Regions from separate parts of the Caloramator sp. E03 genome, predicted to be linked through region 1. Evidence: a T-box and tRNA genes for the amino acid it is inferred to sense, from the RefSeq annotation. Region 1 holds a T-box; the other regions hold tRNA genes.
The links. The T-box of region 1 lies ahead of thrS (threonine--tRNA ligase). A T-box ahead of a tRNA ligase gene usually reads a tRNA of that ligase, here a tRNA-Thr.
Positions count from the first base shown of each region.

Region 2: it has a tRNA-Thr gene. The T-box ahead of thrS (threonine--tRNA ligase) is inferred to sense a tRNA for this amino acid. The anticodon was not compared.
Region 3: it has a tRNA-Thr gene. The T-box ahead of thrS (threonine--tRNA ligase) is inferred to sense a tRNA for this amino acid. The anticodon was not compared.

Region 1 is NZ_CP040093.1:785,718-789,002, reverse strand. It holds gene FDN13_RS04015 (DUF6873 family GME fold protein) at 1-8, shown strand, start outside; gene ytxC (putative sporulation protein YtxC) at 69-995, shown strand; T-box leader at 1,046-1,251, shown strand; gene thrS (threonine--tRNA ligase) at 1,292-3,205, shown strand; ribosomal protein L20 leader region at 3,248-3,285, shown strand, end outside.
Region 2 is NZ_CP040093.1:130,503-133,787, forward strand. It holds tRNA gene FDN13_RS00650 (tRNA-Glu) at 128-202, shown strand; tRNA gene FDN13_RS00655 (tRNA-Ile) at 206-282, shown strand; tRNA gene FDN13_RS00660 (tRNA-Phe) at 295-370, shown strand; gene FDN13_RS00665 (CotS family spore coat protein) at 396-1,448, opposite strand; tRNA gene FDN13_RS00670 (tRNA-Ile) at 1,610-1,686, shown strand; tRNA gene FDN13_RS00675 (tRNA-Thr) at 1,698-1,773, shown strand; tRNA gene FDN13_RS00680 (tRNA-Tyr) at 1,779-1,863, shown strand; gene FDN13_RS00685 (M20 metallopeptidase family protein) at 2,053-3,216, opposite strand; gene FDN13_RS00690 (S66 peptidase family protein) at 3,209-3,285, opposite strand, start outside.
Region 3 is NZ_CP040093.1:1,287,732-1,291,016, forward strand. It holds gene metK (methionine adenosyltransferase) at 1-562, opposite strand, end outside; SAM riboswitch class I at 627-728, opposite strand; tRNA gene FDN13_RS06395 (tRNA-Tyr) at 1,217-1,301, opposite strand; tRNA gene FDN13_RS06400 (tRNA-Thr) at 1,307-1,382, opposite strand; tRNA gene FDN13_RS06405 (tRNA-Val) at 1,388-1,463, opposite strand; gene FDN13_RS06410 (ATP-binding protein) at 1,774-2,526, shown strand; gene FDN13_RS06415 (hypothetical protein) at 2,516-2,713, opposite strand; gene yyaC (spore protease YyaC) at 2,824-3,285, shown strand, end outside.

The DNA of each region.
Region 1 (3,285 bases):
TGCAATAATTTTTTCCTGTATAGCATTTTAATGCGCACATATACTATTCTTGAAGGGAGTGATAAAGCTTGATTCTCCTGTCAGTTGGATATAGCAGAAAAAGTAGGGATATAATAAATAGTTTTTCAGATTTATGCAAGTTCTTCAAGGATAAAGGAATGAATATTGCAATCGTTGAAAATGATGTAGGTAATATGCATAATATAAAATGTATACTCAGGGATACTGAGAATGACATAAAGTTATTCGAAGATTACCGAGATATGTTTTATCTTTATGCTTCAAATATAATATACGATTTTATATGCCAAGAATATGAGTTGTCTTTAATGGATAAAATTTTAAAGGAGCGATATAGCTATCTATCTGGTGAAGACTTGACTGAAATAAAAAAACGATGTAGTTCTGTTATTATGGGATTTGGGATTTTTGATGCAGAGAACATATTAACTACTATAAATAGAAAAAACAACATGATAAAAAAGATTGAAGAATTTTTACAAGAAAGCAATGAGATAATACTTGATGGATTTATAACTTTTAGATTAAAGGAAATGAACTCAGAGATAATAAGTATTATTGATGGCGTTGTTGAGGAATATGTACTTGAAAAAGAATATAGTGAGTTTATCAAGCTTTTGAAATATTTTGTTGAAATACAAGAAAGTAGATATGATTTAATAAACATAATTATAAATGAAAAAGGAGAATATACAATAAAAGATGAAAATGGAAACAGCATAACTAAAGAGTTTTTTGAAGATTTTGATATTGACAATATAAAAGGTGAAATAAATAAACATGATATGCTAATTAGTGCTCTTATAACTTGTTCCCCTAAAAAAATAATCATACACGGAATTGAAAATGCGCAATGTGAAGAAACAATGGAAACTATAAAGAGCATATTTTTAGATAAGATAACTATTTGCTCTGGCTGTGAACTCTGTAAGAATTTAAAAATACCAGCAAAGACTCAAAAACCCGAATTATAAAATAAGGTTGACAAAAGTTTTAAATAATTATAAAATATATTCCAAAGGTGTAAGAAGCGATGACTGGGACGAGTAAATTCACGATTGTTATTAGAGAGGGAAGCCCAAAGGCTGAAAGGTTTCCTTAACATAGTGGATTGAAAACCACCCAGAAGCTCCATCCTGAATTAAGTAAGGATAGGCGTTCGCAGCGTTAATGCATAAAGTGGGCTTTGCCAATTTGGGTGGAACCGCGGGAATATTTCCCGTCCCTTAGTGGACGGGTTTTTTATTTTTTGTATGAAAGGAGAAAAGGTATGATAAAAATTACTTTAAAGGACGGAAAAGTACTTGAATTTGAAGGCCCTATTAAGGCTGAAGAAGTTGTAAAGAAAATAGGAATGGGACTTTATAAGGCGGCATTAGCTATAAAAATCAATGGAGAAGTTAAAGATCTTATGGCGCAAATAGATAGTGATTGTAATATTGAAGTTTTAACTTTTGAAGATGAAGATGGAAGATGGGCACTTAGACATACTGCATCCCATATACTTGCTCAGGCTGTTAAAAGGCTCTATCCAAATGTTAAACTTGCAATAGGTCCTGCAATAGATACAGGGTTTTACTATGATTTTGATGCGGATTTTTCAATAACTCCTGAAATGCTTGAAACTATAGAAAAGGAAATGGAAAAAATAATAAAAGAGGATTTAAATCTTGAAAGATTTGAACTTCCAAGACAGGAAGCTATAAAGTTTATGGAAGAAAAGGGTGAGTCTTATAAGGTTGAGCTTATTAATGATCTTCCAGAGGATGCTGTAATATCTTTCTATAAACAGGGTGAATTTGTGGATCTTTGTGCTGGTCCCCACGTACCATCAACAGGTAAGGTTAAGGCTGTTAAACTTTTATCTGTTGCAGGGGCTTACTGGAGAGGAAATGAGAAAAACAAGATGCTCCAGAGAGTTTATGGTACGGCATTTACAAAAAAGAGTGAGCTTGATGAATATTTAAAAATGCTTGAAGAGGCTAAAAAGAGGGATCATAGAAAGCTTGGTAAAGAGCTTGATTTGTTCTCAATACATGAGGAAGGTCCAGGGTTCCCATTCTTCCATCCAAAGGGAATGGTAATTAGAAATATGCTTGAAGATTTTTGGAGAAAGGAACATACTAAGAGAGGTTATAAGGAGATTAAAACCCCAATAATATTAAATGAGGCACTTTGGCATCAGTCAGGGCATTGGGATCATTATAAAGAAAATATGTACTTTACAAAGATAGATGAAATGGATTATGCTATAAAACCTATGAACTGCCCAGGAGGAATACTAGTGTATAAAAATACTATGCACAGCTATAGAGAACTTCCTCTTAGAATGGGAGAGCTTGGGCTTGTACATCGCCATGAGATATCCGGTGCACTCCATGGACTTATGAGGGTTAGATGTTTCACACAGGATGATGCTCATATATTCATGATGCCATCCCAAATAAAGGATGAAGTTTTAGGTGTTATTAACCTTACAGATTATGTATATAAACTTTTTGGATTTGAATATCACGTTGAACTTTCAACAAGGCCAGAAAATTCAATGGGAAGTGATGAAGACTGGGAACATGCAACAAACTCATTAAAAGAGGCTCTTGAGGCTGCTAAGCTCGATTATAAGATTAATGAGGGAGATGGAGCTTTTTATGGGCCCAAGATAGATTTTCACCTCAAGGACTGCATAGGAAGAACATGGCAGTGTGGTACTATACAGCTTGATTTTCAAATGCCCGAGAGATTTGATTTGACTTATGTAGGTGAAGATGGAGAAAAACATAGGCCTGTAATGGTTCATAGAACAATCTTTGGAAGTATTGAGAGGTTTATAGGAATATTAATAGAGCAATATGCAGGGGCATTCCCAACATGGCTTGCTCCAGTACAAGTTAAGATTCTTCCTGTAACTGATAGGGCAAACGAATATGCAAAGCAGCTTGAAGAAAAATTAAAAGAACTTGATATAAGAGTTGAACTTGACCTTAGAAATGAGAAAATAGGATATAAAATAAGGGAAGCCCAGCTTGAAAAGGTACCTTATATGATAATACTTGGTGATAAAGAAGTTGAAGCAGGAAATGTATCAGTTAGGGCAAGGAAAGATGGAGATTTAGGAAGCATGGAATTTAATGCTTTCCTTGCAAAGATAAAAGAAGAAATAGATAAGAAAATAAGCCATATTTAATAAAATTTTATTGACACAGAATAATATATATGGTATAGTAACAATGTTAAGAAGAAGCCATCCGCTTCTCACCTTACAGC
Region 2 (3,285 bases), 660 kb from region 1:
AAATATACAACATATTTACATTATATGTTAATCCATTGTCGAATAACAAAAAATATTAAAAAACATATTGACTATATCTTCATATCATGATATATTATATTTCGTCAGCTATATATTATAACAATGTGGCCCCTTGGTCAAGTGGTTAAGACATCGCCCTTTCACGGCGGTAACATGGGTTCGAATCCCGTAGGGGTCACCACTTGGGTCTTTAGCTCAGCTGGCTAGAGCAACCGGCTCATAACCGGTCGGTCCGGGGTTCGAATCCCTGAAGGCCCACCATTAAATTAATACGGCCAGATAGCTCAGTCGGTAGAGCAGTGGACTGAAAATCCTCGTGTCGCTGGTTCGATTCCGGCTCTGGCCACCAAAAGCAACTTTCAAAGTTGCTTTTTTTATTTATTTAAACCATAATAATTTATAAAGTCCTCTATAAATTTATCCTGCATATCAATATATCTTAAAATTCGATTTAGCTTTTTTAAATATTTTTCATCTTCCCACTTTTTATGTTTATGATATCTTTTAATTCCTAACTTCCAAAACTTATGAGGAAAAATTATAAAGGCAAGCATTATTTCATATTCTTCCAAAGATAATGGATTTACTTTTGAATATTCTAATATTAATTCTTGAGCTTTATTAAAATCCCATGAGTAAATTCTTTTATGCATTATTCTTCTTATAAATTTTGCAACATCGTAAACACAAATATCATAGGTTATACTATCAAAATCAATTAAATATACATTTCCAATATCATCTATTATAATATTTTGATAATAAAAACTATCATGGCATATACTTTTCTCGTACTTTGCTCTTTTAAGTAAATCATAATATTTAGATTCATCAAGCATTTTAATTGAAATATCCATATATTTAATTGCTCCATCAATAGCATTAAAATATTGAATATCAAATATGCTTTTTACTTTTTTATCTTCAATTATCTTTTTAAATTTTAAAAGATCTTGCTTTCTTTTTCTAAGTTCTAAAGGCCAATTTTTTATCTTGTTTTCTATTTTTATTTCTTTATAATAAAAACCTTTTGATTTTAAATGGAACTCAGCAAGCAATTTAATAGCCATTTTAAGCTCATCTATATCATATATATTGCATTCTCTACCTTCAATCCATTCTGTCACGTAATATATTGATTTTTTTGTTTTAACATATTCTTTGCCATCTGATGTAAGTATAAATGATGCTATATTATTAAATCCATTATTATTAAGATATTTAATTAAATGATAATTTTTTATAACTTTTTTATTGCTATGCCTTACTTTCTTTAAACAATAACTTTTATTATTGAATTTAATTTTGTATACGTTTCTAATTTTTTCTATACTTTCAGGTTCTATTGCATAGTGCTTTAAAATTTTTTTTACTTTGCTATATTCATCATAATTTATTTTATTATTAGATTGTAGATTTGATGGCATAAGATACTCCTTACAAATGTTATAATAAAGTATATTTATAATGTTTGTAATTTATTACCTGTTTATTTATCATTTATGATAATATATATTATGATATATATTTATTAAAAATATATATTGACATACGCGCAGCTATATTTTATAATAAGAAATATCCGAGAGGGCCTTTAGCTCAGCTGGCTAGAGCAACCGGCTCATAACCGGTCGGTCCGGGGTTCGAATCCCTGAAGGCCCACCATTTCATAATACGCCGGCTTAGCTCAATCGGTAGAGCAACTGACTTGTAATCAGTAGGTTATTGGTTCGATTCCGATAGCCGGCTCCATACGAGGAGGGATTCCCGAGCGGCCAAAGGGGGCAGACTGTAAATCTGTTGTCAGTGACTTCGATGGTTCGAATCCATCTCCCTCCACCAAAGTGCAAGAAAACCTTGCACTTTTTTTATGCCTTGTTTTAAATAAAAAAATAGCTTCTACTATCGTAGAAGCGGCATAAGGCAAATCTTCCCTTTGAGTTTAAATTTATATTACAAAAAATATATAGCTAAGTCAACATATTTATTTCATTTATAGAAGATTATTCCTGCATAACTGTATACAGTATTTTATTCTTTTAAGAACTTATATGCAAAAGCTGCCTGTGCTGCACATCCGACTATCATACAACTTTCATCGATATCAAAATAGCTTCCATGAGCTGGATTTATAATACCCTTTTCTTCATTCCTACATCCTAATCTGTAATATAAAGCGGGAATTATTTGTGCATAATAAGCAAAATCTTCTACTCCCATAGAAGGCTTTTCAATTTCGATAAACTCAGCAATTTTATCTTTCTCTATAATATCCTTAAATAAATTAAACAGCTCATTATCATTTTGAAATGATGGATAACCTTCAATATATTCAAAGCTTGCTTTCCCCCTATACAATTTTGCAGTATTTTCAACAATCTCTTTAACTCTTCCTACACAATAATCTCTTAAATCTTTTCCAAGAGTTCTTATTATACCCTCCATAACTACACTTGAACTTATAGCATTAAGTGCAGTACCTCCATTAATTTTTCCTATTGTTATAATAGCATTGTCAACTGCTGCAATTTCCCTTGAAACAATACCTTGAAGATTATCAATTATTTTTGCAGCTATATATATACTATCAACTCCATCTTCAGGGTGAGCTCCATGGGATCCCTTTCCCCTAACGTTTATTGTAAAAGGATTTGAAGCTGCACATACTACTCCCTTTTTTACTCCTATTTTACCTAAGCTCATAGTTTCATCTACATGAAGAGCAATTATGGCTTTAACTTTATCTAAGCAACCATATTCTATCATTTCCTTTGCTCCTCCATAAGTCTCTTCAGCTGGCTGAAATATTAGCCTAACTGTACCATCAAGTTCTTTTTCTATTTCTTTTAATATTGCTGCAGCACCTATTTGAATTGCAGTATGCCCATCATGACCACAGGCATGCATATATCCTTCAATTTGTGATTTATAAGGTACATCTTTTAAATCAACAACCTCTAAGGCATCCATATCTGCTCTCAAAGCTACTATTTTATTCTTTTTGGAACCAATATCAGCTATAATACCATTATTATCGTATTTTGTATATTTAATACCAAGTTCTTTTAAATAAGACTCAACAAGCTCTGTAGTCTTATAAAGCTTATTATCAATTTCAGGATACTTATGAAGGCTTCTTCTTATTGTAACCATCATATCATATACGTTTTTAGCTTTTTCTAAAAAATTATTCATTGCTTACACCATCCTCCATAAAATATAGTTTATTATTTTCTATCCTCACCTTTACATTTAACGGTATTG
Region 3 (3,285 bases), 500 kb from region 1:
CAGGTTTATCATCATGATATTCAACAGTAACCTGAGTTTTTCCATCTGGTCTTAAATAATCTAATGTTCCATTTTTCCTAACTTCAGCAAGCCTTCTTGAAAGTCTATGAGCCATTGCAATTGGAAGAGGCATCATTTCAGGAGTCTCGTTGCAGGCAAATCCGAACATCATTCCCTGATCTCCTGCACCTATTGCTTCAGCAACATCCATTTCTCCTTTTTTAGCTTCAAGGGCTTTATCAACTCCAAGAGCAATATCTGCAGACTGTTCGTCTATTGATGTTATAACTGCACAGGTATCACAGTCGAATCCATACTTTGCTCTTGTATAACCTATCTCTTCAATCGTCTTTCTAACAATCCTTGGAATGTCAACATAGCATTTTGTTGATATCTCTCCCATAACAAGAACCATTCCAGTTGTTACAGCTGTCTCGCAAGCAACTCTTGCCTCTGGATCCTGCTCTAATATGGCATCAAGTACCGCATCAGAAATTTGGTCGCATATTTTATCTGGATGACCTTCAGTTACCGATTCTGAGGTAAACAATCTTTTAACCATTTTTCTTCCTCCTTTATGTATAATAAAAAACCCCTTCTGTTAGAAGAGGTCTATTTTTCAAGAACCCTCATCTTCCAGAATACATAGATCCTGCTGGAATTGGCACCTTTCTTTTGCAGGTTGCCGGGTTTCATCGGGCCAGTCCCTCCACCTCTCTTGATAAGAGTTTAATACATATTAATTTTTACTAAGCAATAGTATCATAATAAATTAAATATGTCAACGGTATTGTTAGAAACTTATTTTTCTCCATTTTTGATTTTTGAGGACGGTTAGTGTGAAAATGTCCATTTACAAAAAAGGAAAAAAGTACAAGCCAAGGGACGGTTACTTATTTTATACACAATATCTGCAAAATTAGGGGTACATGCATAAAATATTTTATCTATTATTTAATATAATAAGTAACCGTCCCTGCTGTTGCCTTTGACAAGCCTAAAACTTTTTCATGTCGTCGTTGTGGCTACTTTTAGTCATGACCTGTTACTTATTATTTATAAATAAATAATAAATTAACCTCATCCCCTAAAGGTTATTATCTTTTAAGACCATTAATAATTTTTTATCTTGCATTAAATTGTCTATGAAGTATAAAAAGTAAGTAACTGTCCCTCTATTTTTTAAACATAAAAAAAGACGCTATATAGCGTCTTTTGGTGGAGGGAGATGGATTCGAACCATCGAAGTCACTGACAACAGATTTACAGTCTGCCCCCTTTGGCCACTCGGGAATCCCTCCTCGTATGGAGCCGGCTATCGGAATCGAACCAATAACCTACTGATTACAAGTCAGTTGCTCTGCCTATTGAGCTAAGCCGGCATATATGGTGGGAACAATAGGGCTCGAACCTATGACCCTCTGCTTGTAAGGCAGATGCTCTCCCAGCTGAGCTATGCTCCCTTTTTGTTTGCCGCACCGTTTAGCGACAATAATTAGTATACATAATATCAAAGCACAAATCAATCCTCAAATATAATTATTATTTTAATTTATATACACCATTCTTAATAATTCTTTTATTATCTCTTATAATCTATGTTATGCTTACATCAACATTTTTTAACTCCTTTATATATTATACTCTCTTCAAAATAAACCAAAGTATATTTTCATGGTAAAACTTTTAATATATAATGCTTATGTAAATCTTTTATAAATAAAATTATATATGTTCCATAAACTATTATAAACTAAATAAGGCGGTGTTAATTTGAAACAAATACTTGGAAGGTTAAGACGTGCAGTTGAAGATTTTAATATGATACAGGATAACGATAAAATAGCTGTTGGTCTATCTGGTGGTAAAGACAGTATGCTACTTTTATATGCTTTAAAGCTATATCAAAGGTTTTCACCACAAAAGTTTGATCTTTGTGCTATTACTGTAAATCTTGGATTCGATGGCTATAACCCATCCCCCCTCATTGACTTTTGTAAAGGCATCAATGTACCTTTAAATATAATAGATACTCAAATTGGAAAGATAATTTTTGAAGTTAGGCAGGAAAAAAACCCTTGCTCTATTTGTGCAAATATGCGAAAAGGTGCACTTAATAATGCCGCAAAGGCAATGGGTTACAACAAAGTTGCATATGCTCATCACTCTGACGATGTTGTTGAAACCTTTTTAATGTCATTATTTTTTGAAGGAAGAATAAATACATTCTCCCCAGTTGTCCATTTAGATAAAAAGGACATTTATGTTATACGCCCCTTTGTGTATGTTGAAGAAATAGATATATACGGTGCAATTAAAAAGCTAAACCTTCAAATTGTAAAAAATCCTTGTCCTGCAAATGGGAATACTAAACGTCAATATTTTAAAGATTTTATAAAAGACATGAGACATGAAATACCTAATATTAAAGAAAACATAATGGGTGCTATTAGTAATACCAAGCAAATAAACCTTTGGGATAAAGAAAAAATAAGAGAGATTTGCAAAAAAAATACTACTCAATAGGAATGTTTATTTCCTTCCCAAAATCATCAAATATGTATCCTGGACCCTCTGATAAATCATAGTTTACTACCTGCTCATATTCATTATTTAAAGTCTCAGGAACGTAAGAATTTTTAAATGTCGTCATAGCAATAACTGTAATGAGAGTAATTATTACAACAAGACCACTTAAAAGTATTCGACGCATTATATCCCTCCTATAGCTGATATTATGCTATTTTTTGTAGATTTTATTCATTAATTTTTGTAATAAAATTAATATCCCCCATTGTATATATAAACATGGGGGTGAATTATTTGGGCAATCAAAACTTAGATAGCCTCGGGCTCCGTGTAAATTATCTTGACAAAGATGCTTCTTTAACTCTTTCTAACTATTTATCTCAGTTTTTAAAAGAAGAAACTCTTATAGTCTGCATAGGTACAGATAAATGCATTGGAGATTGCCTTGGACCTTTAGTTGGAACTACTCTTAAAAAAAGCAATTTCCCTTATCCAGTAATAGGAACACTTGATAATCCCGCTCATGCAATTAACCTTGAATCGATACTTATTAATATAAAGAAAAAATATCCAAATCATTTTGTAATTGCAATTGATGCATGCCTTGGTTTTGAAGAATGTATTGGTGATATTCAAGTTAAATTAGGGCCTGTTCATCCTGGTAAAGGGGTAGGTAAGTCCCTTCCCAATGTAGGCAATTTATCTATTGTTGGAGTAGTAGACAGTATAGATAATAGCGATCTGTTTCCAATTAGG